Regions from separate parts of the Acerihabitans sp. TG2 genome, predicted to be linked through region 1. Evidence: predicted binding sites of a transcription regulator. Region 1 holds the regulator's gene; each other region holds the start of a gene.
The links. Region 1 encodes PurR, which represses purine synthesis genes. Its sites were predicted from a motif close to CANGCAAACGTTTGCNTG; they were not measured.

Region 1 (8,176 bases):
TATACCGAGGAAACCGACGGTGCGGTCATTGAACTGACATATAACTGGGGCGTCGACCATTATGATCTGGGCAGCGCCTATGGCCATGTGGCGCTTGGGGTAGACGATGTCACCGCAACTTGCGATCGTATTCGTTCAGCCGGTGGGTTGGTGACGCGCGAAGCTGGTCCGGTGAAAGGCGGCAGCACGATTATTGCTTTTATCCAAGATCCCGATGGCTACAAAATTGAGCTGATCGAGCAACGTCATGCCGGCAAAGGCCTCGGCGCTTAAGTTTAATGGCACGCCTCCCACATGTGCTGGGGCACGCCCGACAGGCGTGTGATTGATGTTCGGGGGGCGTCGGCATGCCCCGTAACGCTAGCACGACGGTTAAACGGCTTATTGAGGCCATGCATCCCGCGTCAAAATTTGCCATAATGCGACCTATTTTCCTGAATAGTAAGAGCTGGCATGGCTGAAATTGATGATGTAAATACCCTTCGCGGACGTTTTCGCGGTTTTTATCCGGTGGTAATCGATATTGAATCCGCCGGCTTTAACGCCAACACCGATGCCCTGCTTGAAATTGCCGCCGTAACAGTAAATATGGATGATCAGGGATGGCTGATCCCCGATCAGTGTTTACATTTCCACGTAGAGCCGTTCCCTGGTTCACTTCTGCAACCTGAAGCCTTGGCCTTCAACGGTATTGATCCCAGCAATCCCCTGCGCGGCGCGGTGAGCGAATATGAGGCACTGCACGAAATTTTTAAAATGGTACGCAAGGGTATTAAAGATCGCGGTTGTAATCGGGCAATCATCGTCGCCCACAACGCCGGGTTCGATCATGGTTTTTTAATGGCGGCAGCGGGACGGGCGGGGTTAAAACGCAATCCCTTCCATCCATTCGCCACTTTTGACACCGCCGCGCTTAGCGGGCTTGTGCTCGGTCAGACCGTATTGGCCAAAGCCTGTTTGACCGGAGGAATAGAATTTGACGCAAGCCAGGCGCATTCTGCGCTATACGATACACAGAGAACTTCCGAGCTGTTTTGTGAACTGGTCAATCGCTGGAAACGGCTAGGTGGCTGGCCGTTAGCCCCTGTGGACTCAGAAACCACCGACACCCCACAATGAAGGTTCACGCTGCAGGCGCCAACACCCCTGCAGCGTGAAAGATGACACGGCACCCTATAGATTTCGCGTTGCAGGTAGGCGGCAAGTAAGAGAACCCGATGAGCTTACTTGAGTAAGTGATTCGGGTGAACGCACTTAGCCAACACCCCTGCAGCGTGAAAGATGACGGGTGCACCCTATGGATTTCGCGTTGCAGGTAGGCGGCAAGTAAGAGAACCCGATGAGCTTACTTGAGTAAGTGATTCGGGTGAACGCACTTAGCCAACACCCCTGCAGCGTGAAAGATGACACGGCACCCTATAGATTTCGCGTTGCAGGTAGGCGGCAAGTAAGAGAACCCGATGAGCTTACTTGAGTAAGTGATTCGGGTGAACGCACTTAGCCAACACCCCTGCAGCGTGAAAGATGACGGGTGCACCCTATGCTATCAACTGGCAGGCGGTACCTGCGGTTCAGATTGGGTACTGTATTTCAGCGCAGTCTCTTTGATTAGCGGTTGCAGTTCGCCATGTTGGTACATTTCAATAATAATATCGCAGCCGCCCACGAGCTCACCATCCACCCAGAGTTGAGGAAAGGTAGGCCAATCGGCGTATTTTGGCAGTTCAGCGCGAATGTCCGGATTTATCAAGACATCGACATACGCGAATGGCTCGCCACAGGCGGAAAGTGCTTGTACTGCCTGTGCGGAAAAACCGCAGCCAGGGAACTTTGGCGACCCCTTCATATAGAGAAGAATCGGGTTCTTGCCAATCTGCTGCTGAATCTTTTCAATTGTCGTCATTGTCTCGTTTCCTCAAGCCAGTAACCGGCTTATTTACTTTTGGCAGATTACATTCTAACGATTACCGGGCACGAAGATAAATCTTTTTTACCCTGCTAGCACTTTCGTAACAACATTAACGCTCAGTTAACGTGTTTTGCCCAACGTTAAACAGTGATTTTAGCGTTTTTGTTGCTGGTACCAAATACAAATTGGGCTTTAAGCACCAGGGTTCCCAATCAGGAATCGATGAAATTTCGGGCGTACAGTGCTGTTAAAAGCGACAAATTCGAGTTTATTCACGTTTATACACAATAAGGAGACAATTACAGATGCATTAACGGATTAAATAGATTAAATTCCTGTGAGACGTTGTTAACCCCCTTCCATTGGGCCACATAAGGATAGCGTTTCTCATGCGTTTATGCTTTACGCTTTTTGTGTTGCTTTTTACCCAGTTGTTCTTCAATTTGGCTCATGCCGCGCCCAATGCGGGGGTCAATGCGGACCAACGAAAATCCCAGTCGACTGCGGCCAAAGCCAGTGACAGGCGCAAACGAAAACCGGTCAAGATCGCCAAGAAAAATAAACTCCCCGCTACTGAAAAAATCAGCGTACAAAAAATCAGCATATCGAAGGCCCGAGTCAAAAAAATTGATCTGCACAAGACCAAAAACGAAAACCTGCACGGATCGGCTAAAATACATACAAAAAAAATCATTGTGCCGTCGGACACTAAGAAAATAGCCAAAATCACTAAACCGAAAAAGGGCTATAAAGTAGGCTATGGCCGGCACCGAATCAAACATCAGGCGAAGACTGAGCTCATCTCAAACCAGCCGATAAAAATGAGCGACAGCCATAAAAGACGGTACCAGCACGCCAAACTTACCGCGATGAATAAATTGCTGTCCCAGATGGGAAAACCCTATCACTGGGGTGGAAAGTCCCCAACCACAGGTTTTGACTGCAGTGGGCTCATCTATTACGCCTATAAAGATGTAGTACGGATACACATGCCCCGCACCGCCAATGAAATGTTTCATTTGCGAGATGCCGCACCGGTTAAAAAAGATGAACTGGAGAGCGGGGATTTAGTATTTTTCCATATTTCCAATCGTGGTGCCGCGGATCATGTTGGTGTTTATTTGGGCAATGGGAAGTTTATCCAGTCGCCGCGCACCGGAAGCGACATTCGCATCAGCTACTTAAACGAAGACTATTGGCAGGATCACTATGTTGGCGCGCGGCGCGTAGTGACCCCCAAAACGATCCGTTAAGGCTCGATTGCATTACTATAAATGATGGGAGTGACGCGCGCAGTCAAGGCATTTGGAAAAGGGAAGAGGCGAGGGACAAACCACTATAGCGTTGAAAAAAGGAGCCATGGCTCCTTTTTTATTTGCACATAGAGTCAGTTCATGACGGCAGTAAAGCTGAACGCCATAATAACAAAAAGTGAAAATATTGTGGTCGCTAATGATATTTTGAAATCGCTGTTCATAATGGCTCCTTAACATGTTGCTGGCCTATCAGCCGCGGCGTCCGGCAGATAATGACGCAATAGCGTTATCACGCATGATCTGCGAGCGGCGCTGCCAGTCGATGGCAGATGTCTGCCTAACGCGATTCTGGCACATTTATGATTGAAATGCTTGTCGCTTCACAGCCATGCGCAACATTTAACACTTTCACTTTGTCGCCGAATCAAGGAAAATTACCGGTTCTTTCTTATTGTGTCGTAAAGTGCTTGCGCCTTCGACAGTCATTCATTCAGGGCGTTTAGGAGTATTTAAAGCATGGCAACCATCAAAGATGTGGCGAAACGCGCTAACGTATCGACGACCACCGTCTCACACGTCATTAATAAAACCCGTTTCGTCGCGGAGGAAACAAAAATTGCCGTGTTGGACGCGATAAAATACCTGCATTACTCCCCGAGCGCTGTGGCGCGAAGTTTGAAGGTCAACCGCACCAAATCCATTGGCCTCTTGGCCAGTACCAGCGAAGCGCCCTACTTTGCCGAAATCATCGAGGCAATAGAGCACCAGTGTTTCGCTCAAGGATATACACTGATTTTATGCAACTCACATAACGATCTGGATAAACAGCGTGCCTATTTGGCTATGCTGGCGCAAAAACGCATCGACGGTTTATTGGTGATGTGCGCCGAATATCCCGAAGCACTGTTGGATATGCTCGAAGAGTACCGTCATATTCCTATGGTGGTAATGGATTGGGGCGAAGCGCGTCGCGATTTTACCGATACCATCATTGATAACGCCTTCGCCGGTGGATACTTGGCAACCCAATATTTACTCAAACGCGGGCATCGCGCCATTGGCGCCATACCCGGACAATTGGCGCGCAATACTGGCGGCGGGCGTCACCGTGGTTATCTCCATGCGATGGAACAAGCCGGAATACCTGTTGAGACACGCTGGGTGGTACAAGGTGATTTTGAACCTGAATCGGGTTACCGCGCGATGAAACAGATCCTGGCGCAAGCACAACGCCCCACCGCCGTATTTTGTGGTGGAGATATCATGGCGATGGGCGCCTTGTGCGCCATCAATGAACTAGGCTTAAGCGTACCGGACGATATCTCGATTATCGGTTATGATAATGTGCGCAATTCGTGCTTTTTTTCTCCCGCACTGACCACTATCCATCAGCCAAAACAGGAACTGGGAGAAGCTGCGCTGACCATGCTACTCGATCGCATTATCAGTAAAAGAGAAGATGCTAAATGCATCGAAGTCCATCCTCAACTGATTGAACGGCGCTCGGTTGCCGATGGCCCTTGCCTCTCCTAACGTTACCTCTACACCCCACCCACCGGCGCCATCATTCTCACCGGGCGCCGTGTCATTAGCGAACGAATCGCGGCTAATATGGCACAGCTGATACGCGGTATTGTCATTTGGCTTTTGTTCCCAACACGCAATAGTTCAGCATGGAAATCATTAAGTTATATCACAAAATACATTGCAGTCTTAACTATTGTCTAAACTCAAATGCAGGCTTATACTTAATATCGTTAACAATTATAACGAGTTGTCTAGTAACTTTTATTACAAAAATGTTGTGTTTGCCGCATGGCATCACCCTTTTTATAAAGCCCCCAGCGATAAACCAATCTTAGGCTTGCTTTATATTCCGCTGTTGTTGATGGCGGAACTTCAGACACCACGGTAAATCGTGGATTCTTATAAAGGCCCGCAGGAAACAGCCTGGCTGTACCTAACGGGACAATACAAAGTAAAGGTGATGGAGAAGCTATGAGTTCCTCGTGTGTTGAAGATCTGAGCTTTCATGATAACGCGTGGTACCGTATCGTCTGTGAAATGCTCACTGAAGCCGGCGTTGAAATCAATGGCTCAAGGCCTTTTGATCTTCGGGTCAACAATCCCGGTTTTTTTAAGCGCGTGTTGCAAGACGGGTCACTCGGTTTAGGTGAGAGCTATATGGAAGGCTGGTGGGAATGCGACCGGTTGGACATTTTTTTCCAACGGGTGCTTAGAGCCGGACTGGAAAATAAACTTCCGCATCATTTAAAGGATACTTTTCGCGTTGCCGCTGCGCGCGTGCTGAATTTGCAGTCAAAAAAACGCGCCTGGATAGTGGGCAAAGAGCATTATGATCTGGGAAATGATCTGTTTGAACAAATGCTTGATCATTATATGCAGTATTCGTGCGGGTATTGGCACCAGACTGACGATCTGGAACAAGCACAATCTCACAAACTAAAAATGATTTGCAATAAATTGCAGCTTAAACCCGGCATGTCCTTGCTGGATGTCGGCTGCGGTTGGGGTGGCCTGGCCGCCTATGCAGCAAAAAATTATGGCGCATCCGTCATGGGCGTTACCATCTCAGCCGAACAACAGAAGCTGGCACAAAAGCGATGTGAAGGCCTGGATGTGACGATCCTATTGCAGGATTACCGCGATCTGAATATGCAGTTCGACCGGATAGTTTCTGTAGGCATGTTTGAACATGTCGGCCCCAAAAACTACTCAACCTATTTTGACGTAATTGATCATAACCTTAAGCGCGACGGTTTATTCCTGCTGCATACTATTGGTTCGAATCAAACCGACATGCGTGTCGACCCCTGGATAAATAAGTATATCTTCCCCAACGGCTGCTTGCCGTCGGTTCAGCACATTGCTCAAGCCAGCGAACGGCATTTTGTGATGGAGGACTGGCATAATTTTGGCGCAGATTATGACCGGACACTTATGGCGTGGTACGAACGATTTATTGCTGCCTGGCCAAAACTCTCCGACAAATACTCTGACCAGTTTTATCGCATGTTCACTTATTATTTGAACGCCTGCGCCGGTGCGTTTCGCGCGCGAAACATCCAGCTTTGGCAGGTACTTTTCAGCCCAGAGGGTGTAGAAGGCGGCATTCGGGTAGCACGTTAGCAAGATTGTAACCGCAAGACAGACTTGCGGGCATGATGGGCAAGATCATATCGGGTCAATCATGCCCGGCGTTCGTTACTGCGCGGTTTAGAGTGAGGTTACCGACGTGGCGGACATCGCATCCCGCTGTGCCAGCACCCGCTCAACGGTATCGACTACTGCCTGGGTCTGTGAGTCGATTTCAATATTGACCCGCTGCCCTAACCGTTTCTTACCCAGGGTCGTCCGGGCTAGTGTCTCGGGAATCAAATGAACGCAGAATTTATCCTGCACCACTTCGCCGATAGTCAACGAAATGCCATCGATGCCGATATACCCTTTGTATAACACGTATTTCATCAGATTTTTGTCGGGTAACCTGAACCAAATTTGCCGGTTATTTTCTGATGTGACAATTTTTACGATTTCTGCGCTACACATAATATGGCCGGACATTAAGTGGCCGCCAATTTCAGCATTAAACGCAGCCGCGCGTTCCACATTGACCTCATCACCCACCCCTAGCTCCCCCAGGTTGGTGACACGCAGCGTCTCTTTCATCAAATCAAAAGCCACTACGCCGTCGTTAACGGCACTCACCGTAAGACAGCAGCCATTATGTGCCACTGAGGCACCGAGCTCTAACCCAGCCATCATCGCCGTTGGCAATGTAAGATAATGCGTGCGAAAGTGGCTTTTTTCTTCTATGGCAACAATAGATGCCGTGCCCTGTACAATACCCGTAAACATGACTATCGCCTCTGTAAATCATACCTGGTGATCGTAAGTTCATTTTGCCCGATTTTAGCACAAAAACCAAACACTCCCCCGGGTAAACCCACGCCTGATTTCGCTAAATTATGCTTTATCGCACTGGCATAACCGCCTAAATGCTTTACACTGTGCCACATAATTTAACCTTGAATCATTAGATTAAATTTTCCTGCTTATTCTATTCTCGTAAAACTATAGGTGCCTGCGTGCAGAAGTACTTTTTGGAAGCGCGTACATTAATGTTCTTGGCAATTCCGGTTATTCTTGCCCAAATCGCCCAAACCGCAATGGGCGTGGTAGATACCATCATGTCAGGTTCCGTTAGTGCGACGGATATGGCCGCCGTAGCGGTAGGAACCTCCGTGTGGTTGCCGGCGATTTTATTCGGCCATGGTTTGATTCTGGCACTGACGCCAGTCGTGGCGCAGCTAAACGGTTCTGGACGCCGAGACCGCATTGAAGCTCAAGTAAGCCAAGGCTTCTGGTTGGCGCTTGGTGTATCGCTTCTTATTATGTTTGTCTTATATAACAGCCAGTTATTCATTGAAAGTATGCATGACGTCGACCCGATGCTGGCAAAAAAGTCCATTGCGTATCTGCATTATCTGCTTTGGGGGGCGCCCGGCTACCTGTTTTTCCTGGTGCTGCGCTGTCAATGTGAAGGGCTAGCCAAGACAAAACCGGGTATGGTGATTGGTTTTCTCGGGTTACTGGCCAACGTTCCCATCAACTATGTGTTTATCTACGGTAAGCTAGGTATGCCGGCCATGGGCGGTGTGGGGTGTGGTATTGCCACCGCAGCAGTCTATTGGTTTATGTTTGCAGCCATGTGGTTTTATGTGAGCAAAGCAGGCGGGTTCAAGGAATTGCGGCTAGGTCGCCGGCTGGTTAAACCGGACTGGTCGACATTGCGACGGTTGAGCGGCCTGGGGCTGCCAATTGCCCTCTCACTGTTCTTCGAGGTAACGCTGTTCGCGGTTGTGGCGTTGCTGGTGGTACCGCTGGGTATCGTGTCGGTGGCCGGTCATCAAATTGCTCTGAATTTCAGCTCACTAATGTTTGTGTTGCCGCTGTCGGTGGGCGTAGCCGCCACCATTCGGGTGGGTTT
Region 2 (8,176 bases), on a different contig from region 1:
TCATCAGAATGGGGTAACAGGTTTTGGTTATAGTCTTGTTTAATCAGATCCGCTATCTGGAGTGAATTTAAGTCGGGGCACGCGGCCATCTTAAAGGTTTTTTGTATTGGCGCCTGCTTCGGTGACGCTTTTTTTAGCGCGACAGTTTTCTCTGCGACAGTCTTTTTATCCACGGCAGCAGATTTGCTGGCATGCTCAGCGGCTTTTTTACTGGCTTCGTCGGCGGCGGCCTGTTTATCCGCAGCGGCTTTTTTGCTGGTTTCGTCGGCGGCGGCCTGTTTATCCGCAGCGGCTTTTTTGCTGGTTTCGTCGGCAGCGGCCTGTTTATCCGCAGCGGCTTTTTTGCTGGCTTCGTCGGCGGCGGCCTGTTTATCCGCAGCGGTGGGAATAGCGGCGGACGAGGTCGATGGTGCGCTATTTTTTTGCTCAGCACTGCCGCTTTGCGGTGCAGCATCGCCGGCAGCGGTGGGTGTTTTCGGCACAACCACCGTGGTCGGCGCTGGCGTATCGGCGCTTGGCGTTACGGTAGTGGTTTGTTGATCGTTTGATGATCCGCCTACCGGGGCTTGCGCTGACGCGGCCTGTGGATCAGCCGGCTGGGTTTGGTCCGCCGCGCTTGCCATTGATGACAGCATCATTCCTGCTGCCACTACGCCTATCAGGCCTAATCCCAACTTTTGCATAAAGCCTCCACGATTCTGGTTGTCCTCTTCTCAAGGTGATGACTGATAATAGCCGGTTAAATTTACCATGAGAAAGTGTTTTTGAAATTCAATGGCAAACAGCGTCAATTTAATCAGCCTTATTCAATAATTGTTCAGTAACTCGGCATCTTTCACACAGTGGTTCATTAACCATAGGGACTTGCCGCCTACCTGTAACACCGAATCTGTTGGGTATAGGCAATCGTTTTCGTTTATACTGCGCGCAATTTTTATCAAGGCGGGTGAAAGCGATGGTTACTGTTGGAACGGCGTTGCGTCCCGATGCAACGCGGGTCATGTTGCTGGGGTCGGGCGAACTGGGTAAAGAAGTGGCGATCGAATGCCAGCGACTCGGTATTGAGGTCATCGCCGTGGATCGTTACGCCGATGCGCCGGCAATGCAGGTTGCCCACCGCAGTCATGTGATTAATATGCTTGATGGCGCAGCGCTACGTGCAGTGATCGAGGCTGAACGCCCCGATTTTATCGTGCCTGAGATAGAAGCTATTGCCACCGACATGCTGGTGGTTCTTGAGCAGGCGGGACATCACGTCGTGCCGTGTGCGCAGGCAACCAAATTGACCATGAATCGGGAAGGCATCCGGCGCCTGGCAGCGGAAACCCTGGCACTGCCAACGTCAAATTACCGTTTCGCCGGCGATCGCGCCGAATTAGAGCAGGCGGTAGCGCAGATAGGTTATCCATTGATTATCAAGCCGGTCATGAGTTCATCAGGCAAGGGACAGAGCCTGGTCCGTAGCGCGGTAGCACTTGATGATGCGTGGCGCTATGCACAGCTTGGCGGACGCGCCGGCGGCGGTAAGGTTATTGTCGAGGGACTGGTGAATTTTGACTTTGAAATCACCCTATTGACCGTCAGCGCAGTGGATGGTATCCATTTTTGCCAACCTATCGGTCATCGTCAGGAGGACGGTGATTATCGTGAGTCTTGGCAGCCGCAGCGTATGAGCGAGTCAGCCTTAGCGCGGGCACAGGATATTGCACAACAGGTGGTTAGTGCCTTGGGTGGCTGGGGTCTGTTTGGTGTTGAGCTGTTTGTTCGCGGCGACGAGGTGATTTTTAGTGAAGTATCACCCCGCCCTCATGATACCGGCATGGTTACCCTCATCTCCCAGGATCTGTCTGAATTCGCTTTACACGTTCGCGCCTTTTTGGGATTACCCATCGGCGCCATACGCCAATATGGTCCGGCCGCGTCAGCGGTCATTTTGCCCGAGCTGGAAAGTGACAATGTACGTTTTCATGGGCTGGAACACGCTCTGCACGCTGGTACGCAAATCCGTCTGTTTGGTAAACCGGTTATCAGCGGCAAACGCCGGTTGGGCGTTGCTCTGGCGGTGGGGGATTCGGTGGAAGATGCAGTAACGCGGGCTAAAAACAGCGCAGCGGCGATCGGTGTCACCGGTTGATAACAAGGTCTAGGCGGTGCCCGCCATTTCGCGCGAGCACCGTCTAGGACCAATAGCGGGATCCCCTGTGGGAATCCGCGCCTACAGCACCGTCATCTTACAGTTTGGCACCAGCTACGGCTTCTTTTGCCAATGCAGTGATGCGCGCATAGTCACCAGATTCCAACGCGTCATTCGGCACCAGCCACGATCCGCCGATGCACAGGACACTCTTTAACGCCAGGTAGTCATTGTAGTTTTTCGGGGAAATTCCACCGGTCGGACAAAAACGAATCTGTGAGAACGGGCCGGAGATGGCTTGCAATGCTTTTACACCGCCGTTGGCTTCTGCCGGGAAAAACTTGAATTCGCGCAGACCATAATCCATGCCCAACATCAGTTCGGACACACTGGCAATACCCGGGATCAGCGGGATGGTGCCTTCGGTAGCCGCTTTAAGCAATGACGCGGTCAACCCGGGGCTGATGGCGAACTGCGCACCGGCGGCGGTCACTTCGGCCAACTGTTGTACGTTGGTCACAGTACCGGCACCGACGATTGCCTCAGGCACTTCCTTGGCAATAGCGCGAATAGCCTCCAAGGCGCAGGCTGTGCGCAAGGTGACTTCCAAGACTCTGACGCCGCCCGCCACCAGCGCTCTAGCCAGTGGAACCGCCTGTTCCAGTTTATTAATTACGATAACCGGAACGACTGGGCCCGACGTAAGAATACTTTCCGCACTTGTTTTCCAATTCTTCATAACACTTTCTCTCCTGTCTCGCCTTGGTGGAAGGCTAAGGTAAACGCCATCACCGGGCATAGACTGACAATGCAGCCTTATCCCCGACTATAATCTGTCCGGCGCGATCGTGGCCCACGCCGGTTTACTCCCTTGGCTTATTCGAATTCGTTCCAGGAACGTCCGTCACGGGTTATCATGGCTACCGACGCCACAGGTCCCCAGGTCCCCGCCTGATAAGGCTTAGGCGCTTCGTTATCGGACGCCCATGCTTCCATAATTGAATCTACCCATGTCCAGGCTTCCTCCACTTCATCCCGGCGTACAAACAGCGCCTGTATACCACGCATGGTTTCCAGCAACAGTCGTTCGTAAGCGTCAGCCAAGTGCTCCTGGTTGAACGTTTCGGTAAAACTCAAATCCAGCTTGGTGGTTTGCAAACGATGCTTGTGATCAAGCCCGGGGACTTTATTGAGGATTTGAATATCCATGCCCTCGTCGGGCTGTAAGCGAATGGTCAGCTTGTTTTGTGGCAACTGTTGGTAGGAACCACGGAATAAATTCAGTGCCGGATTCTTGAAATAAACCACCACTTCTGAACATTTGGTCGGCAAGCGTTTGCCTGTGCGCAAATAGAAGGGCACGCCTGCCCAGCGCCAATTGTCAATATCCACCCGAATCGAAACAAAGGTTTCGGTACGGCTGGACTTATTTGCGCCCTCTTCATCCAGATAACCCGGTACTTTTTTACCTTGGACAAATCCGGCGGTATATTGACCACGCACCGTGGTATCGCGGACGTTGGTGCTATCAATAGTGCGCAGTGAGCGCAGGACCTTGACCTTCTCATCACGAATACGATCGGTGCTCAGGTCGGAAGGTGGCGACATGGCGATCATGGTCAGGATCTGCAGCAAATGACTTTGGATCATATCGCGCATCTGACCCGCTTTGTCAAAATACCCCCAGCGTCCTTCGATGCCCACTTCCTCGGCCACCGTGATCTGCACATGATCAATGGTACGATTGTCCCAGTTGGAAGCAAACAAGGAATTGGCAAACCGCAGCGCCAAAAGGTTAAGTACCGTTTCTTTACCCAGATAGTGGTCAATGCGATAAACCTGGCACTCATTGAAGAACTTGGCCACCTGGTCGTTGATGACACGCGAAGAGGCCAGGTCGGTGCCGAGGGGTTTTTCCATCACCACGCGGCTCGGTTCCTTATTTAGGCCGGCTTCACCCAAACCCTGGCAAATAGCGCCGAACGTGTTGGGTGGCATGGCGAAATAATTTATGGTAACCCGGGACACCTGATCGAGTTTTTCACCGAGCCTGGAGAAGTTCTTGCTCTCGTTGACATCGAGATTACAAAAATCCAGGCGGGCGCTGAGCGTCTTCCAGAGTTTCTCATCGATGCTTTCCTTCATGAAGGTTTCCAACGCTTCGCGCACTACTTTGACATAGGCTTTGGTGTCCCAATCCGCGCGGCCGACACCGATGATGCGCGTCTCGGGATGAATTGAACCCGCTTTTTCCAGTTGATACAAAGAAGGCAATAATTTCCGTCGGGCCAGATCACCTTTTGTGCCGAAAATCACCAGATCGCATGCCTGGGCTATGGATGTTACCGCCATGTTCCTCTCCTCGTGCAGGATGTTTGTAATTTTATTACAGATAAGATAGTTATTTTTTGATTCCAGCCAGTAAACAGCCATAAAAGCGATGTGGCAAGCGGACTTTTCATTAAAATCGACCAAATACTCATCAAAAAATGTAATTTAATAACAGGAATGTCAATAAATTACAATTCTGAAAGTTAGACACAGGTCATAGTCTGGCAAAAAAACCCGCTGGTACACCGGATTAACTGCCTTTACAGTACGGCTCGTAGTATATTTCATTAAATCGGTAATGATTTCTCCTTTGTGTGAAATCGGTCAAACCCATGAGCTATTTACTTATGAACATGCTGGACAAGATCAACAGTCATATGGAATTGCTGAGTAAATCTGAGCGCAAAGTGGCAGAAACGATCCTTGCCGCACCGCAAATTGCCATTCATTCCAGTATAGCCATTCTCGCCAGGATGGCCGACGTCAGCGAGCCTACCGTTAATCGATTTTGCCGCCGTCTGGATACCAAAGGCTATCCAGATTTTAAATTACAGCTAGCCCAGAGTTTGGCTAATGGCACGCCATATGTAAACCGCAACGTGGACGAAAACGACGGTGTTGATTCCTATACCGTGAAGATTTTCGAATCCACCATGGCAAGTCTGGAGCACGTTAAGACCCATCTGGACATCGCCGCGGTCAACCGCGCCGTGGATTTATTGACTCAGGCGAAAAAAATCTCATTTTTTGGTCTGGGTTCGTCAGCGGCGGTAGCGCATGATGCAATGAATAAATTTTTCCGCTTTAACATTCCCATCGTCTACTCCGAGGATATTGTTATGCAGCGCATGAGCTGCATGAACTCCAGCGAAGGTGATGTGGTTGTGCTCATTTCCCATACCGGCCGCACTAAAATGCTGGTGGATTTGGCGCGACTGGCACGGGAGAATGATGCTACTGTAATCGCCATCACGACGCAGTACTCGCCCCTAGCCCATGAAGCATCACTTACCCTGGCGTTGGATGTACCCGAAGATACCGATGTCTTTATGCCGATGATATCGCGAATTGCTCAATTGACGCTGATTGATGTGTTGGCCACCGGCTTTACGCTGCGCCGTGGCGCTAAATTCAGGGATAACTTGAAGCGAGTCAAGGAAGCATTAAAGGAATCGCGTTTTGATAAAGCCGATTTAGCAACATATAAATTTGATTAATATCGTATCATATGAAAAATAACCTTTATTGAGCTTCTGCAACGACGCGGTTTACCGCCAGGATGAGGAGCCATTTAACACAGCCGGACTATCGAAAACGGGCGCCGAAGCAGGGTTATGGTTGGCCGGATTCGCTGCATCCGATGTTTTGCACGACCTATTTATTCAAGTCAACGGAGTTATCAATGTCCAGACGGCTCAGAAGAACCAAGATTGTAACTACCCTAGGGCCTGCCACCGATCGTGACAATAATTTAGAAAAAATTATTGCAGCTGGTGCTAACGTGGTGCGCCTTAATTTTTCCCATGGTACGGCGGAAGACCACTTTATCCGTGCCAATAAGGTACGGGAAATTACCGCCAAGCTTGGACGGCATGTGGCGATATTAGGGGATTTACAAGGACCGAAGATTCGTGTTTCGACATTTAAAGAAGGCAAGGTATTCCTTAGTGTGGGCGACAAGTTTTTGCTTGACGCCAATCTGGCCGTTGGCGAAGGCGATCGTGAACAGGTGGGCATCGATTACAAAGGCCTGCCCGGTGATGTGGTACCCGGTGATATTTTGTTGCTTGATGACGGTCGGGTACAGTTAAAGGTGCGAGAAGTCCAGGGCATGAAGGTTTTTACCGACGTGACCGTCGGCGGCCCATTGTCGAACAACAAAGGCATTAATAAGATGGGCGGAGGGCTCTCGGCCCCGGCACTGACGGAAAAAGATAAGGCCGATATTATTACTGCCGCTAAAATCGGGGTCGATTATCTGGCAGTTTCATTTCCCCGTACCGGTGAGGATTTGAACCTGGCACGTCGTCTGGCACGCGACGCCGGCTGTAACGCCAAGATCGTCGCCAAGGTGGAACGCGCCGAGGCGGTTGCCAGTGATGAAGCCATGGATGATATTATTCTGGCCTCTGACGTGGTCATGGTAGCTCGTGGTGATTTAGGAGTGGAAATTGGCGATCCTGAGCTGGTAGGCATTCAGAAAAAGCTGATTCGCCGCGCCCGCAAGCTCAATCGCGCGGTCATTACCGCCACGCAGATGATGGAATCCATGATAACCAATCCCATGCCCACCCGCGCTGAGGTAATGGATGTGGCCAATGCCGTGCTCGATGGTACTGATGCGGTGATGCTGTCGGCTGAAACCGCTGCGGGACAGTACCCGGCGGAGACGGTGGCAGCCATGGCGCGGGTATGCCTGGGCGCGGAAAAAATCCCCAGCATCAATGTGTCCAAACATCGTCTGGACGTACAGTTCGATAATATCGAAGAAGCGATAGCGATGTCGAGCATGTACGCGGCGAACCACCTTAAAGGCGTGAGCGCTATCATTACCATGACTGAATCGGGTCGGACATCGTTGATGATGTCGCGTATCAGCTCCGGCTTGCCCATTTTTGCTCTGTCGCGCCATGAGCATACGCTGAACCTTACTGCGCTGTACCGCGGAGTGACGCCGGTGTATTTTGACAGCGACGGTGACGGTGTATTGGCCGCCACCAATGCGGTCAATCTGCTGCGCGATAAAGGTTTTTTGATGTCCGGTGATTTGGTGATCGTGACTCAAGGTGATGTGATGAGTATGGTGGGGACCACCAATACCAGCCGGATCCTACGGGTCGAGTAAACCTGTGAGACCTCACCCAGACTGCTGGCAAACCTCTCCAGGGGCCTGGGGCGGTATGATGGCCGGCGGGCGCGCCAGAGTCAATGCGCTCCGCCGACAGCCGCGTATTGACCCTTTATTTTGGCTTGGCCCATCATAGCGCCGATCCTGTTTGGTTTCAGCGCCGGTAGGGATCGGGGTCGCCCGGTTTGCGGGTTTTTAGCAGTTTAAGAATCCAGGTGTACTGTTCGGGATTCGGCCTCACCAGATTTTCCACTTCTTCGTTCATCCTGCGCGCAATATAAGCATCATCCGCTGCGGCAATATCGTCCATCGGCGGACGCACATAAATATCCAATTGGCCAGTTTTACTGTCGTAGACAGGAAACAGCGGAATGACCGCCGCCCGGCAAATTTTCATCAGGCGGCCGATAGCGGGCAACGTTGCTTTGTAGGTGGCAAAAAAGTCCACAAACTCACTGTGTTCAGGGCCATGATCTTGATCCGGCAGGTAGTATCCCCACCAGCCTTGGCGAACCGAGCTGACAAAAGGTTTAACCCCATCATTGCGTGCATGCAGGCGACCACCGAAACGCCGCCGCACCCTATTCCACATATAGTCCACCAGCTCATTACGCTGGTTGTGGAACATGCCGGCGACCTTATTCCCTTGCGCGGACATCAGCATAGCGGGCACATCCACCGCCCAGCCGTGCGGCACCAGAAAAATAATATTGCGCTGTTGCTGTGTGGCCTGCTCGATCAACTCCTGGCCATGCCATCTGACCCGACTTAGCAACCGCTCGGGATTGCGACAGGCCAGCTCGGCCATCAGTACCGTGGATTGCGGCACCGTAGCAAACATCTCATCAATGATTTTTTCCCGC
Region 3 (8,176 bases), on a different contig from region 1:
CTTTCAGGCTATCCACGGTAGGTTTAATCGCCGTGCCGACTTTAGCAATCAAACGCGCATTGGCGGCATAAAGTTTGTCGGTAAAAGCAATTTCCTGCTCACGCTTTTCAGTGATCGACAACGAAGAGATGATAGCGTCGATTTTTTTAGCTTTGAGTGAGGGGATCAGTGCATCAAAGTCGCTTTCAACGAAGGTACATTTAGCTTGGATACGCTTGCACAGGTCTTTAGCTAAATCGATATCAAAACCCACTAACTGACCACTGGCATTTTTTGACTCAAAAGGAGCATAAGTCGGATCGGTACCAATTTTAATATCTTTAGGCATCGCAGCGAAAGCGCTGCTGGCGGCGATAGCCAATACCAAAGGAAGAACTTTTACCAGCTTTTTCATACTTTACCCTCTGTATAATTTTTAGTTAGGCATAAACCGTGATGTCATTGCTGGAATCAAGTACTGCACTTTTCGTGCCATTTTAACATTAGCCGCGAAGTGCTTTACCCCAGTGCCATAATAACACTTTCAATGCACCTCAATAGTCTGCGTGAAAAGCCAATCGGTTGATTTACCAGCCACAGGCAGGTTGGCGCCCAGGCTCATTGCACCAACATCATACATCCGGCGATCACTATTGGTGCAATAAGAGTCAGGTCCGCCCACAATCGGTGCGACAGGTCATACCAAAGGATGGCAAAATAACATTGACGTGAGGTGAGCATAGACTCGGTAGGTGGTGCCCCGGGGGCTATTGTCCCTGCCAGCGTTCAAACAGCTCCTGAGGTAATTCGATGTCGAATTGATCCAATACCCGATTAACCGTCTGGTCGATAATGTCCTGCAAGGAGGTGGGGCGATGATACATTGCAGGCACCGGCGGCATGATGACGGCGCCCATTTCGGCGGCTGCGGTCATCAGTCGTAGATGGCCAAGATGAAGCGGCGTTTCGCGTACGCAAAGCACCAGTGTGCGGCGTTCTTTCAAAACAACGTCGGCTGCGCGTGACAATAAACCGTCGCTGTAGCTGTTAACAATGGCTGAGAGGGTCTTCATGGAACAGGGTAAGATAACCATGCCTGCGGTCTTGAATGAGCCAGAACTGATGCTGGCGGCGATATCCCGGCAATCATGCACCCGATCGGCCATGGCCTGAACTTCACGCACGCTATAATCAGTTTCCAATGCCAGGGTCTGACGCGCAGCGTTGCTCAGCACCAGGTGGGTTTCCACGTGGTCCACGGTCTGGAGTACTTGCAAAAGTCTTACGCCGTACACCGCTCCACTGGCGCCGGTTATACCTACTATCAGTTGTTTCATGTGCTTTCTCCCTGATCTGGGCACGACGTTCTTTTTGACCATCACTGCCAGTCACGGACGCGACGCGCATTGCCGACCATCAAGACAATCGGACACCAGGTCCCTACTGCTGACAGCCCATAATAAAACACCCGGCACGAATAACCGCCCGGGTGAATGCGTCGACTACCGGTTAACCGGACGCCGGTTTGCTTAGCCTTCGTTATACATTTCCAGGTTTTCCACCTCGGTTTGCATGCGTACCGCTTTGACATCATCATTACGCAGCGATTCGAGATAATCAAGGTAACGCTGATCAACGTCCTTGGTAACGTAGATTCCGTTAAATACCGAGGATTCGAACTGCGTCACGTCCGGGTTATCTTCCCGTACCGCCGCTTCCAGATCACTGAGATCCTGGAAAATCAACGCATCGGCGCCGATCAGTTTGCGAATTTCAGCCACTTCACGGCCGTGGGCAATCAGTTCGGTTGCGCTAGGCATATCAATGCCGTAGACATTGGGAAAGCGTATTTCCGGTGCCGCAGAGGCCAAGTAAACATTGCGCGCTCCGGCTTCACGGGCCATTTCGACAATTTGTTCCGATGTAGTGCCACGTACGATGGAGTCATCCACCAATAGGACATTTTTATCACGGAACTCGGCACGGTTGGCGTTAAGCTTGCGGCGTACCGATTGGCGACGCACCTGCTGACCGGGCATGATAAACGTACGGCCCACATAGCGATTTTTTACAAATCCCTGACGGTAAGGCAAGTTAAGAATACGCGCGATTTCCAACGCAATGTCGCAGGAGGTTTCCGGGATGGGGATCACCACATCAATATCCAGGTCCTCCCATTCGCGCGCAATCTTCTCACCCAATTTTTGTCCCATGCGCACCCGGGCACTGTAAACGGAAATCTTGTCGATAAACGAGTCAGGGCGAGCAAAATAGACATATTCAAACAGGCAGGGATGGCTTTGCGGATTTTCCGCGCATTGGCGGGTGAATAATTGACCATTTTCAGTAATATACACTGCTTCACCCGGCGCCACATCGCGCAGGAATTCAAAGCCAAGGGTGTCAAGCGCCACGCTTTCGGACGCCACCATATATTCATTGCGGCCATCGGCCAAAGTGCGTTTGCCAATGACCAGCGGACGAATGCCGTTAGGATCGCGAAATGCGATCAGGCCATGGCCGATGATCATGCCGACCACGGCATAAGCACCACGAATCTGCTGGTGGGTGGCCGCCACTGCCGCAAAAATATTATCGGCCTCTAGTGGATAGTCAGGAAAACGGTCCAGCTCGCTGGCCAGGATATTGAGCAGGATTTCCGAGTCGGACGTTGTATTAATGTGACGGCGCCCTTTTTCAAACAATTTTTTGCGCAGCTCGTGAGCGTTGGTCAGATTACCGTTGTGAGCCAGCGTGATGCCGAACGGGGAATTGACATAAAAAGGTTGGGCCTCGGAGGCGCTGGAGCTGCCGGCAGTGGGATAGCGTACATGGCCAATGCCCATATTGCCCTGCAGACGCTGCATATGTCTGGCTTCAAATACATCCTTCACCAAACCATTGGCTTTGCGTAATCGAAAGCAATCCAATGCATCAATGGTGACGATGCCCGCCGCATCCTGCCCACGGTGCTGAAGCACCGTTAACGCGTCATAAATCGACTGGTTGACCGGCATAAAACCGGCGATACCGACAATACCGCACATGTGTCATTTCCTCATCAGCGTTACCGCGGCGATTAATGCCCCGGTAAGAAACTCGACGTGTTTCTGAGATAGTCAAAAAACCATCTGATAATACCGCTGAACTGCGGTATCAGCTGGGACTGGTGCCAGTCCTCGCTCTGGGAGAATCCGGTGAAGGTATCCAAAAAGAATAGCATGGCCGAGACGATCAGTATGCCCCTGAGCGCGCCGAAACACACACCTAACACCCGATCCGTGCCGGATAAACCGGTCCGTTCCACCAGAGAGCCAATCACGTAATTAACAATTGCCCCAACGATCAGGGTAGCCACAAACAACAGGGCAATCGCGATACCGTTACGAACCAACTGATCTTCAAAGCGGGTAAAATAGACGGCGAGGTACACATAATAGTGGCTGGCAACGAAAAACGCACATCCCCAGGTCACTAATGATAAGGCTTCGCGTATAAATCCCCGGATCAGACTTATCAGAGCAGAAAAGACTATGATGCCAATAATGGCGTAATCAACCCAGATCATGCATGCATCCCTAGTTAACTCGCCCCGTCAGCAGGTTCGCGGCGAATTCTATCAGAAAACGAAAACGTTTGCGCAGCGGAATTTTGGCGCAAAGTGAAATTAGCAACGGCCATTAAAAAAGCCCAATTAACGCAAGAAGATAACACGCAGAGCTGCCATTCTCGCGTTTGACCACCTCGGGTACTCAGTAAATCAATGAGCCTGATAGGCGCGCAGTTGTCCACTGAGCTCACTCAGTCGATTCATTTCCGGCAGTGCCGCTTCAAGCTTTTGCTTAGAGGCTTCTGGCCCGACAAAAATACGGGTAATCTGCCCTGCCACCGGCACCGAAGGCACGGTATAAGCGCGATAACCTGCCAGACGCAGTTTAGCGACGATCTCCCTCACTTTGGCGGCATTTTTCAGCGCACCTAATTGCACCACCCAGGCCTGGCCCTGCGGCGGCGTCTCGACGGTTTCTTTGGCAGGCGTCACTGGTTTTTGCGTTGTCGCCGGTTTGGGTTCCTGTTTGGTGTCAGCTTTCACTACCGGTGGTTTAACCGCAGGTTTATCTTGCTCCACCGGTTTGGACGGTGCCGTTTTTATCGATTCCCGACGGGCCGGGGCTTTTGGTGGCGTCGCTGGGGTACTGTTATTGCCCCCGGCAGCGGCGGAATCATCACCCGATTGGGCCTTATTCGACTGTACCACTGCCGCCCCCGCACCTTCCGGCGGCTGGCTGGGTAGCGACTGGTTGGCCTGAGGGTAAGCATCGCCCTCATCGGTATCGCCGGGTTTAGGCACTAATGGAATCGCGGCAAAATTATCCTCATAGTGCTTTTTTTTACCATCCAGCAGGCCGGGCAGTACGATGACGCCAAGTGCCACGATGATGATGGTTCCCACCAACCGGTTCTGAAACTTACTGGCCACGTTCTTTCTCCGGGTTGACCATCGCCATCACCGGGGCCACGGTATGAAACGAACCGAATACCAGTACACAATCTTCTGGTCCCGCGTCCCGCAGCGCCTGGAGCCAAGCCGACGGCACATCGTCAAATAGCAGCGCATCATTGAGATGCGCCGCCAGTTGCGCCGCAGTAGCAGCGCGCGGCCCCACCAGGGATGCGCAGTACCATTGATCCACTTGACCGCGCAGCGTGTCCAGCGTGCTGGCGATATCCTTGTCCGCCAGCATACCCACGACCGCCAGCAGACGACCGGTGATGGTCAGTTTTTCCAGCTGTCGCGACAAATAACCGGCAGCGTGGGGATTATGGGCAACATCAAGAATACGCAACGGCCGTTGACCGATGGTTTGAAAGCGGCCCGGCAGCGCGGCATCAAGCAGCCCGTGGCGGATCGCCCGTTCCGACACTGGCAGCGGCCATTTGCTAAGCACAGCCAGTGCAGTAGCGGCGTTCGCCAGCGGAATGGACGGCAGCGGCAAATTTTCCAGGGTTATTTCGGCATTTCGCCAGCACCAGACATCGCCGTTAACGGAAAACGACCAGTCACGATCACGACAATAAAGCGGCGTAGCCAATTTATCAGCGACGCGGTCGATAGAAGCCGGACGATCGGGTTCACCCACTATCGCCGGTTTACCGGCACGCAGGATGCCTGCCTTTTCGCGCCCGATACTTTCACGATCGGGCCCCAGCAGCTCAGTATGATCAAGGGCAATACTGGTGATAACGGCCACATCCGCATCAACAACATTGGTCGCATCAAGCCGCCCCCCCAAACCCACCTCGAGGATCACCACATCCAAGGCCGCCTGTTTGAACAACCAAAAGGCCGCCAGGGTACCAAATTCAAAATAGCTTAAGGAGATATTGCCACGCCCAGTTTCAATCGCCGCCATCGCCTCGCTGTGCCGGCGTTCGGACAATTCCCGACCCTGGATACGGACCCGTTCGGTATAATGCAGTAAATGGGGGGAGCTGTAGACGCCGACCTTCAAGCCTTCGGCCAGCATCACCGTCTCCAGCAGTCGGCAAGTGGTGCCTTTGCCGTTGGTGCCGGCGACAGTAATCACCTGCGCGGCTGGACGGGATAATTCTAGCTGGCGAGCAACCTGGCCAATCCGCTCCAGGCCCAGGTCGATGGTTTTGGCATGCAGGCGCTCAAGATAATAAAGCCACTCGGCCAGTGACGATGTGGCTTGAGGCACAGTAAGATTTTCCATACGTCCCGTTGTTGACTATTTAGTAGCAATCACGTTAACCATGATCTATTAGGCATAACCATGCTGATACAGTGTCCAGGCGGCCAAGACCGGGCTCCAGGCTTACACTGCCGGGGTGTCACTGCCAACACGCCCCGGCGGGAATACGGCCTAGATTTCGTCCTGGTGCTCAGGCGGCGTGATATCGGCTTTCGGTTCGTGGGCATGCTGCGCTTCAGGCTGCGGCCGGTGGCTCATTTTAGCCAACAGGCTGGCGAGCTTTAGCCGCATTTCGGGCCGACGCACGATCATATCAATGGCGCCTTTCTCAAGCAAAAATTCGCTGCGCTGAAAACCCGCAGGCAGTTTTTCCCGCACCGTTTGCTCAATCACCCGCGGGCCGGCAAAACCGATCAACGCCTTGGGTTCAGCAATGTTAAGATCGCCCAGCATGGCCAGACTGGCTGAAACCCCCCCCATGGTCGGATCGGTCAAGACCGAAATATAGGGTAACCGGCGCTCCCGCAGTCGTGCCAGGGCAGCGCTGGTCTTCGCCATCTGCATCAACGAAAGCAAGGCTTCCTGCATCCGCGCGCCGCCGCTGGCGGAGAAGCAGACCAGCGGACATTCGTCTTCCAGAGCCTGCTCAACCGCACGCACAAACCGCGCGCCGACCACCGAGGACATGGAACCGCCGATAAAAGCAAATTCAAAGGACGCCACCACCACCGGCATATCAAATAACGTGCCTTTCATCACCACCAGCGCGTCTTTTTCGTCGGTGGCCTTTTGCGCCGCCGCCAGGCGATCCTTGTATTTTTTGGAATCCTTGAATTTCAGGATATCCCTTGGCTCGAGTTCGCTACCCAGCTCCACTTCGCTGCCTTTATCCAAAAAGGCATGTAGGCGGGCCCGTGCAGTCATGCGCATATGATGATCGCACTTGGGGCAAACATCCAGGTTGCGTTCAAGCTCAGCCCGATACAGTACCTGCCCGCAGCTATCACATTTCGTCCACACGCCTTCTGGGATATTGGCCCTACGCGCTGGGGTGATAGTGCTCTTATTGAGAATTCGTTCAATCCAGCTCATCGATAACCTTTCTGTTTGAACCTGGCAAGCGCCAGTCCGCTATTCACGCTTTGACCATCATGCCGGCGTAACCTGCCGTGCCGTCTTTTCGATATGAAAAACAATAGCCATTAAAAATGTTGCCTATTAAACCATAACCGCCAACCAGTTGGGATAGAAAACTCTGCTCACTGCTCATCATTTACCCATACCCAACAGCCAACGGTGGTTTGCCTAGGGGCGGGAGGCCGCGCGTTTATGCCGCCATATTTCGATCACACCCGGCAATATTGACAACACGATAATGCCGACAATCAGTAATTTAAGATTTTCCTGTACCACCGGCAAATCACCAAACCAATAACCTGCATAGGTAAACAGTGCCACCCACAACACGCCGCCGGTGATATTAAACAGAGCAAAATGCCGGTAGGACATATGCCCCATACCCGCGACAAATGGCGCAAAGGTTCGCACTATCGGCACAAAACGCGCCAAGATAATGGTTTTGCCGCCATGGCGTGCGTAGAACTGATGGGTTTTATCCAAATAGCTACGCCGGAACAGTTTTGAATCGGGGTTACTGAACAATTTTTCACCGAACAACCGTCCGATAGTATAATTGACTGCATCACCCAGTACCGCCGCCAACGCCATGAGCAGTGCCATAGTATGCACATCGAGTTGGTTAGACGGTAACGCCGCCAGCGCGCCGGCGACAAATAACAACGAATCCCCCGGCAAAAACGGCGTTACCACCAACCCGGTTTCACAAAACAGAATCAGGAACAAAATGGCGTAGACCCAGACACCATATTGCGCCACCAATTCTGCTAGGTGAACATCGATATGCAAAATAAAGTCAATGATAAGTCTAACAAAGTCCATGATGTCTCTCTCACAGGCGCCACAAAGAGTTTTAAACCGTTAATCCTGAAGAAATAACGGCCCCAGGGAAGACAAAGGCAAATCAAAACGGCTGGGATAATCCACCGCCACCATGTACAGCCCTTCCGCCTTGGCTGTCGCCGCCGCCAGGGCGCGATCCTGTGCCGCCAGCACCTCGGCAACCCAGGCCTCGGGACGGTTGCCGCATCCCACTTCCATCAGACTGCCGACGATATTGCGTACCATATGATGCAAAAAAGCATTCGCTTTAATATCCACCACCACATAGTCGCCGCGCCGGGTCACGGTTAAGTGGATAATATTGCGCCACGGTGAATGCGATTGGCAGTGCAGTGCGCGAAACGACGTAAAATCATGCTCACCCAGCAGGTATGCGCCAGCGCGCATCATCTTATGCTCATCCAACTGATGGTAAAAATGCGTCACGCCATGAGACAGTATCGCCGGCCGGTAAGGGTGATTATAGATAATATACCGATAGCGTCGTGCTATTGCGCTAA
Region 4 (8,176 bases), on a different contig from region 1:
GCAATTGCCCTCGCCCGGACAGCAGATCGCTCATATGCACATCGATCGCATCAAAACCGGCCCGATGGAAAGCCGCCGCCATCTCCACATGGGAATTAACCCCCTGTTCGCGCAGGATCGCCACCTTTGGCGATATCCCTTTGGCGATGTTGAACCCGGTGATTAACGGCGCGGCAATATCCTGTGCCGGATCAAATGTCAGCACCACGTTCAACCCCGGATCGCTATCGTCCTGCTTAGCGACGTGCTCTTGATCGGCACAATCAGGATTATCCCGCAAACGCTGCATCTGCCAGGTCGTTTCTGCCCACCACGTCCGTAACTGGGTACGGTTTTCACGATACACATCCACGGTGCCGGCGCGGAACACCACGTCGTTACCCGCCGTCGCCTGTCCCAGGTCATGCAGACAGTCTGACAGTCCCTGCTGCGCAAATATCTGCTCAACCTGGGCCCGGTCCTCAGCCGCGATTTGAATCACCGCACCGAGTTCCTCATTAAACAGTGCCGCCAAAGTGTCATCACCCAATCCGGCAATATCCACCGCGAGACCACAATGGCCGGCAAAAGCCATTTCCAGCAAGGTCACCAACAGGCCGCCATCGGAACGATCGTGGTAGGCCAGCAAGACACGCTCTGCCACCAGTTGCTGAATCGCGCGGTAAAATCCCGCCAATTGTTCCACGTTGCGCACATCGGCGGTGTCATCGCCCAACTGACGATACACCTGCGCCAGCGCAGTTGCCCCTAACGCCTGGTGACCCGCGCCCAAATCGATTAGCAGCAGTACATTATCCCGATCGGCACGCAGTTGCGGCGTCACGGTGCCCCGCACATCTTCCACCCGGGCGAAGGCAGTGATCACCAGCGACATGGGCGATGTCATTTCGCGCTGCTCTTCTCCTTGCGGCCAACGGGTTTTCATCGACATGGAGTCCTTACCCACCGGAATCGTTAACCCCAGGGCCGGACAAAGTTCCTCACCCACGGCTTTAACCGCTGCATACAAACCCGCATCCTCGCCGGGATGTCCGGCTGCGGCCATCCAGTTAGCGGATAACTTGATACGTTTAATATCGCCAATCTGTGTCGCGGCCAGGTTAGTCAACGCCTCGCCCACCGCCAGACGCGCCGACGCGGCAAAATTCAGCAGTGCCACAGGCGCCCGTTCCCCTATTGACATCGCCTCGCCATAATAGCTGTCCAGACTCGCCGTGGTCACCGCACAATCCGCCACCGGCACCTGCCACGGACCGACCATCTGGTCACGTGCCACCATTCCGGTAACCGTCCGATCGCCAATGGTGATCAAAAAGGTTTTTTCCGCGACCACCGGCAGACGCAGTACGCGCTTCACCGCGTCGGCCAATACGATGCCCTCGCGGCTCAGCGGCGTAGCATCAATGCACAGCCGAGTCACATCACGCAGCATCTTGGGCGTTTTGCCCAATAACACATCCAACGGTAAATCAATGGGCCGATCGGCAAAATGCGTGTCGTCCAGACGCAAATGCAGTTCCTCGGTGGCCTCGCCAATGACCGCGTAAGGCGCACGTTCCCGACGGCAAATGGCCTCGAATACCGCCAACTGGGCCGGCGCCACCGCCATAACATAACGCTCCTGGGATTCATTACACCAGACTTCCAAGGGGCTCATACCCGGTTCATCGTTGGGGATGGCACGCAGTTGGAACCGCCCGCCGCGATGACCATCGCTGACTAATTCCGGCATGGCGTTGGACAGGCCACCCGCGCCAACGTCATGGATAAACAGAATCGGATTGGCCGCACCCATTTGCCAACAGCAATCGATCACTTCCTGGCAACGACGTTCCATTTCCGGGTTATCACGCTGTACCGAGGCAAAATCCAAATCGGCATCCGACTGACCGGAGGTCATGGATGACGCAGCGCCGCCGCCCAGGCCGATATTCATCGCCGGACCACCCAGTACAATAAGTTTGGCGCCTACGGTAATGTCCCCTTTCTGCACGTGCTCGTCACGGATATTGCCGATGCCGCCCGCCAGCATGATGGGCTTATGGTAGCCGCGCAGCTCCAGGCCATTATGGCTGTTCACCCGCTCTTCATAAGTACGAAAATAGCCGGTCAGCGCGGGGCGGCCGAATTCGTTATTAAATGCTGCGCCCCCCAAGGGTCCGTCCATCATGATATCCAGGGCGCTGACAATCCGATCCGGCTTACCGAAATCCTGCTCCCACGGTTGTTCAAAATCAGGAATACGCAAATTGGACACGGAAAAGCCCACCAGCCCGGCCTTGGGTTTCGCGCCCCGGCCGGTGGCGCCTTCGTCACGAATTTCGCCACCCGATCCCGTAGCGGCACCCGGCCAGGGGGAGATGGCGGTCGGATGGTTATGGGTTTCCACTTTCATCAAGATATGCGCCGGCTCCTGATGGTAGGCATAATGGCCATCCTGTGGGTCGGCAAAAAAGCGACCAACAGCAGACCCTTCCATCACCGCAGCGTTGTCCTTGTAAGCGGACAACACGAAATCAGGCGTACGCTCGAAGGTGTTCTTAATCATTTTAAATAATGACTTGGGCTGTTGCTCTCCGTCGATAATCCAATCGGCATTAAAAATTTTATGGCGACAATGCTCAGAATTGGCCTGGGCGAACATATACAGTTCAACATCGGTGGGATTACGTCCCAGACGGGTAAACGCCTCAAACAAGTAATCTATCTCATCAGGTGCCAGCGCCAGCCCGAGTTTAAGGTTAGCCTGTTCGAGCGCCAGTCGACCGGTTGTTAGCATATCCACCCGCTGAACCGGCGCCGGCGGCTGTTGAGTAAACAGATCACCCGCCTGCTCCAGCGTATCAAAGACGGTTTCCATCATCCGATCATGCAGCAGCACACCCAGTTGCCGCCACTGCACATCCGTCATGGCCTCGCCCTGGAAATAAAACGCCAGCCCACGTTCTAGACGTTTCACCTGCGCCAACCCGCAATTATGGGCGATATCGGTAGCTTTTGATGACCAGGGAGACAGTGTGCCGGGACGCGGCGTCACCAACAGCAAACGACCTTGAGGCGCATGTTCAGCAAGCGAGGGACCGTATTTCAACAGCTGTTGCAACCTGCCGCGCTCTTCTGGGTTAAGGGGGGCACTCAGATCGGCAAAGTGGACATATTCAGCATAAACATCATTCACCGGCAACTGGGCTTCACGGCAGCGGGATAGTAGCTTGTTGATACGAAATGCTGATAAAGCGGGCGAACCACGCAGTATTTCCATAATAAAAGATCTCTCGTCTTTGAACCGCCGAACGCAGGTCAGTGGTACGGCTTGCCATGGGGTGCAACTCTGGCCAACTTCCGCGCGCCACATACGCGCGGGCAATTTTTGATTTTTGGGGGGAAACGCGCGCCATTATAGAGAATACCGGCCCCGGACGAAACCGTTTGCGCGGTAAATGTTGCGATTCTTATCTGCACCCTCAAGACCCGGTCGCTAAGCAATAAAGTTGCACAGTGGCGTTTTGTTGCGCAAAATGCCCCCACTCCAGGGAGAAAATGCTAATAATACTGCCGAACGAGACAGCGAAATATTCGCTCCATCTAGAGATAACTATTTGAAAAAAATCAAATTTAACTATGCTGTGATGAGTCTTGTCGCCGCCATGCTAACCTGGGCGTTATGGTTCAACGTCCCGTGGCACAACGCGCGAGAAGACAAGCTGAGCGAGATAAAATCCAGGGGAACGCTACGGGTCAGCACGATTGACGCGCCGTTGAGTTTTCATTCCAATAATAACGTGCAAACCGGCTTCGATTACGAACTGGTGAAACGTTTCGCCGATTATTTGGGTGTCAAGCTTGTAATCCGTCAACGCAGCACGCTCAATGAACTGTTTGATGATCTGGACAATGATGACGCGGATCTCCTGGCCGCCGGTCTGATTTACAACACCGATCGACTACAACGGTTCGCCACCGGTCCCGCCTACTATTATATTTCGCAACAGCTGGTTTATCGGCTAGGTCAACCCCGCCCAAAAAACCTGGGCGCACTACAAGGCCGGCTAGCCGTGTCTTCCGGATCGGCACATATTTCCCTGCTGCGCGAGTTAAAGCAAAAAAAGTACCCGAACTTGCACTGGGAGGTGTCATCTGATCTCGGCAGCACATCGCTGCTCGAACAGGTGGCCGACGGTAAACTTGATTATACCTTGGTGGATTCAGCCACGGTCGGGCTGCTGCAACGTATCCATCCTCGGCTGGCGGTCGCCTTTGACGTAAGCGAAGAAGAGCCGGTTACCTGGTATCTGCGACGAAAAAACAGCGATAATCTCTCCGCCGCCCTGCTGGATTTTTTTAGCCAACAGCAGACGAACGGTATCTTGGCGCGGCTTGAGGAAAAATACCTGGGCCATGTGGGCAGTTTTGACTACGTCGATACCAAAACTTTCCTGACATCCATTGACGCCACGCTACCGGCATTGCAATCGTTATTTCAGCAATACGCCAAAGAGATTGATTGGAAATTGTTGGCCGCGATTTCTTACCAAGAGTCCCATTGGAATCCCCAGGCCGTCTCCCCCACTGGGGTTCGAGGTCTGATGATGCTTACCCGCTCTACGGCGGATAGTCTGGGAATTGCGGATCGCATGGATCCGGAGCAAAGCATCCGCGGTGGAGCGCTCTATCTATCGCACTTGATGCAGCGAGTGCCGGACACCATACCTGAAGAGGAAAAAATCTGGTTTGCGCTTGCGGCCTATAATATGGGGTATTCCCATATGCTGGACGCACGCACCTTAACGGCCAGCCAACAGGGTAACCCCGATAGCTGGGTGGATGTGAAACAACGCTTGCCGATGCTTAGCCAGCCTCGTTACTACCAACAAACCACCTATGGTTATGCTCGTGGCCAGCAGGCCTATAACTATGTGGAAAATATCCGTCTCTACGAGATGAGCCTAATCGGATATTTAGAGGAAAAACAGAAAAAAATCGCGCGGCAAACTGCAGTGACCAACCAGGCTGCAGCGCTTGACGCCACAAAGCAGCCCGCCAAGGTCAGCGGGCTTTTTTCGACCAATAATACCAGTGCTATTTTTGCGCCTTCATGGACCAAACCGCACTCGACGCCATAACGCCGGCATCTTGAAGTTTCAAGGCTTGACGCCGCGCTTTATGCAGTTCGCGGCGGCCACGAAAAAAAGCACTCAGTTGACGTGAACAGTCCTCGGCCAACACGCCCGGGCTCACCGTCACCGCATGATTAAGGCCAGACTGGCGCAGCACGTCGCAAAATGAACCCACCGCGCCGGTTTTTGGGTCGCAGGTGCCGAACACCAAACGGCCGATTCTGGCGTGAATCATCGCCCCGGCGCACATAATGCACGGTTCCAGCGTGACATAAAGCGTGGTGTTTAACAGCCGATAATTGCACAATGCCGCACCACCCTGGCGCAAGGCCATGATTTCCGCATGGGCGGTGGGATCGTGATGACCAATCGAGCGGTTCCACCCTTCGCCGACCACCCGGTCAGCCAGAACCAGCACTGCGCCCACCGGCACCTCACCCTCATCTGCGGCCCGCTCGGCCAAGGTTAAGGCATGGCGCATCCAGTATTCGTCGTCCAGTTCATTAGACATAATATGTCTCCAGGGTTATTTCCCGCCGGCTGATTATAGCGGTATAAGGCGGACGACCGCAAAACCCCGGGCAGCTCGTCGTTGCCTACGGTGATGGGGACACTTACTCTAACGGCTGCAGCTCGCCTCGTGGCGTAACATGCCAACGATGCTGGCAGAAATAGAGTAACGGGCTGTCATGTATGCTATCGCTGTAACCGCTAAACAGTTTGAGCGGCGTACCCAGCGCTGACTCCAATTGCACCACTTTCTCATGACCCAGGCAGCGTAAGGTCAACACCCAGCCGCCGTATCGACGGGTGCTCCGGCTACCGATCACGTTTACCTGTGATAAAAACGGGGCATCGGCATACACCCCACGGACCAAGGGCTCCAGGGAGCCGGTAATCAGCCAAACCTGCGTATCATCACTGGCAAGGTACTCATTTAGCCGCGCCAAAACCGTAGGATAAGCGGTAACACGCTGGCGAAACCAGTCGATGAAACTCTCCTGCAAAGCCATAAGCCGAGCTTCACTGTGACCGAAGGTGATAGCCCACAGTAATAAGCTTATGGGCCAACGGCCGGAGCGTCCTTTAATCAGCAGACCGAATAACACCCATGGCAAGACCGGCAATACCAGGATCAAATTGAGCGGCAGATGGCGCAGCATATAACGTAAAAAACAGCCGAACATATCCTGTTGATGTAACGTGCCGTCCAAATCGAAAAATACAATACGTCGGTTTGCGACAGGGCTCAAAATCACTCCTCAGAATTATTCAATCCGTTGCTACGCTTGTCACCACTTGCCGCAACATTATCACCCAGCGCACAACGCAAGAAACCACGCTGTTGCGATAACGATCGTCTGGCCTGGGTAGCGTCGACGCCGGTGAGAATCATTAATATTGCCGTTTTCACTTCAAAATCAGCCTGTTCCAGCGCGGTCTGTGCCTGCGCTCTATCAGCGCCAGTTGCCTGAACCACAATACGGCAAGCCCGATCCGCGAGTTTGATATTGGTGGCTTTAACATCCACCATCAAATTTTGATATACCTTACCCAGTTTGACCATCGCGCCGGTGGAGAGCATATTCAAAATAAGTTTTTGTGCCGTACCGGACTTCATGCGGGTAGAGCCGGTAAGGACTTCCGGACCCACCAACGGTGAAATAGCGATACCAGCCTCATGGGCGATCGGAGAATCCGGATTACAGGAAATCGCCGCAGTGGCGCAGCCCAAACGGGTGGCATAACGCAGTCCGCCGATCACATAAGGTGTACGCCCCGACGCCGCCAAACCCACCACCATATCCACCGGCTGCAGGTTAAGTGCCAGCAAATCCTTAGCGGCTAGCTCAAGGTCATCCTCAGCCCCCTCCACCGCGTGCAACAAGGCACCAGGGCCGCCAGCAATCAGTCCCACCACGAGCCCGGACGGCACGCCGAAGGTGGGAGGACATTCTGCCGCATCCAAGACGCCTAAACGTCCGCTGGTACCGGCGCCAAGATAGATCAGACGACCGCCGGCCGCCAACGCCGCCGCGGCTAAATCCACCGCAGCGGCAATCGCCGGTAGTTGGTGGCTAATCGCCTGGGGTACCAAATGATCCTGCTGATTAAACAAGGTGACCATTTCCAGCGTAGTCAGTGTATCGAGGTTCATCGAAGCAGGATTACGGGTTTCCGACACTAACGCGCCGAGCTTTGCCACATCATTGTCCATCACATTACCTTGAATTATTAATTCACCTATTTAACACTATTATTGAATAGTAAATTCCGACAGGGGAGAAAATTCTGTAACCTGTCTTCGCCCCTCACCGTTGAGCCATAATTATGAGTAGTGTATTACGCATCCGCCAGCTATACCGGTCATTATCAACCAATGATCGCAAATTGGCCGATTACCTTTTGACACAAACCGACCAAGCCCGTCATTTGAGCTCACAAAAAGTGGCCGAGCAGGTGGGCGTCAGCCAATCAAGTGTGGTCAAATTTGCGCAAAAACTGGGGTACAAAGGTTTTACCGCGCTAAAGCTGGCGCTGAGCGAAACCTTGGCAAGTGTTCAGGATCCCCCTTCGGTAACCGTCCATAATCATATTCTCAGCAATGACCCATTAAAAACGGTTGGGGAAAAATTACTGACAGAAAAAGTGGCGGCCCTTCGGGCGACTCTGGATATCAATAGCGAAGAGCGACTCCGGCAAAGCGTGGTGCTGCTACAAGACGCCCGCAGGGTGATTATCGTCGGTATCGGCGCTTCCGGGCTGGTCGCGAAGGATTTTTCGTACAAATTAATGAAAATCGGCATGTCGGCAGTGGCGCAGACCGATATGCATGTACTGCTCGCCACCGTCCAGGCCATTAGCCCGGAAGATCTTTTAGTGGCCATCTCTTTTAGTGGCCGGCGGAGGGAGATCAACCTGGCAGCACAAGAGGCACATCGGGTGGGTGCACACGTATTGGCGATCACCCATTTTTCCCCTAATGCCTTGCAGCAACATGCCGATATCGCCTTATACACAGTAGCCCAAGAACAGGCCCAAGGCAGTGGCGCCTTATC

Region 2: the regulator PurR is predicted to act here: its motif matches at 900-917, upstream of purT (formate-dependent phosphoribosylglycinamide formyltransferase).
Region 3: the regulator PurR is predicted to act here: its motif matches at 3,605-3,622, upstream of cvpA (colicin V production protein).
Region 4: the regulator PurR is predicted to act here: its motif matches at 3,419-3,436, upstream of purL (phosphoribosylformylglycinamidine synthase).

Annotation. Positions count from the first base shown of each region.
Region 1 is NZ_JAYGJO010000010.1:108,258-116,433, reverse strand. Features, by position in the region: gene gloA (lactoylglutathione lyase) at 1-273, shown strand, start outside; gene rnt (ribonuclease T) at 454-1,119, shown strand; gene SJI19_RS11255 (Grx4 family monothiol glutaredoxin) at 1,547-1,903, opposite strand; gene SJI19_RS11250 (C40 family peptidase) at 2,299-3,162, shown strand; gene SJI19_RS24850 (YnhF family membrane protein) at 3,297-3,386, opposite strand; gene purR (HTH-type transcriptional repressor PurR) at 3,682-4,698, shown strand; gene cfa (cyclopropane fatty acyl phospholipid synthase) at 5,164-6,315, shown strand; gene SJI19_RS11235 (riboflavin synthase subunit alpha) at 6,403-7,044, opposite strand; gene SJI19_RS11230 (MATE family efflux transporter) at 7,275-8,176, shown strand, end outside.
Region 2 is NZ_JAYGJO010000031.1:33,519-41,694, reverse strand. Features, by position in the region: gene SJI19_RS21005 (YebF family protein) at 1-683, opposite strand, end outside; gene purT (formate-dependent phosphoribosylglycinamide formyltransferase) at 956-2,134, shown strand; gene SJI19_RS20995 (bifunctional 4-hydroxy-2-oxoglutarate aldolase/2-dehydro-3-deoxy-phosphogluconate aldolase) at 2,232-2,873, opposite strand; gene zwf (glucose-6-phosphate dehydrogenase) at 3,011-4,486, opposite strand; gene SJI19_RS20985 (MurR/RpiR family transcriptional regulator) at 4,813-5,682, shown strand; gene pyk (pyruvate kinase) at 5,868-7,310, shown strand; gene lpxM (lauroyl-Kdo(2)-lipid IV(A) myristoyltransferase) at 7,468-8,176, opposite strand, start outside.
Region 3 is NZ_JAYGJO010000001.1:199,757-207,932, reverse strand. Features, by position in the region: gene SJI19_RS00970 (lysine/arginine/ornithine ABC transporter substrate-binding protein) at 1-394, opposite strand, end outside; gene SJI19_RS00965 (UbiX family flavin prenyltransferase) at 747-1,316, opposite strand; gene purF (amidophosphoribosyltransferase) at 1,509-3,026, opposite strand; gene cvpA (colicin V production protein) at 3,059-3,547, opposite strand; gene dedD (cell division protein DedD) at 3,740-4,459, opposite strand; gene folC (bifunctional tetrahydrofolate synthase/dihydrofolate synthase) at 4,449-5,717, opposite strand; gene accD (acetyl-CoA carboxylase, carboxyltransferase subunit beta) at 5,868-6,788, opposite strand; gene SJI19_RS00935 (DedA family protein) at 7,002-7,655, opposite strand; gene truA (tRNA pseudouridine(38-40) synthase TruA) at 7,695-8,176, opposite strand, start outside.
Region 4 is NZ_JAYGJO010000023.1:29,374-37,549, reverse strand. Features, by position in the region: gene purL (phosphoribosylformylglycinamidine synthase) at 1-3,265, opposite strand, end outside; gene mltF (membrane-bound lytic murein transglycosylase MltF) at 3,600-5,123, shown strand; gene tadA (tRNA adenosine(34) deaminase TadA) at 5,080-5,628, opposite strand; gene yfhb (phosphatidylglycerophosphatase C) at 5,732-6,304, opposite strand; gene murQ (N-acetylmuramic acid 6-phosphate etherase) at 6,373-7,335, opposite strand; gene SJI19_RS18130 (MurR/RpiR family transcriptional regulator) at 7,449-8,176, shown strand, end outside.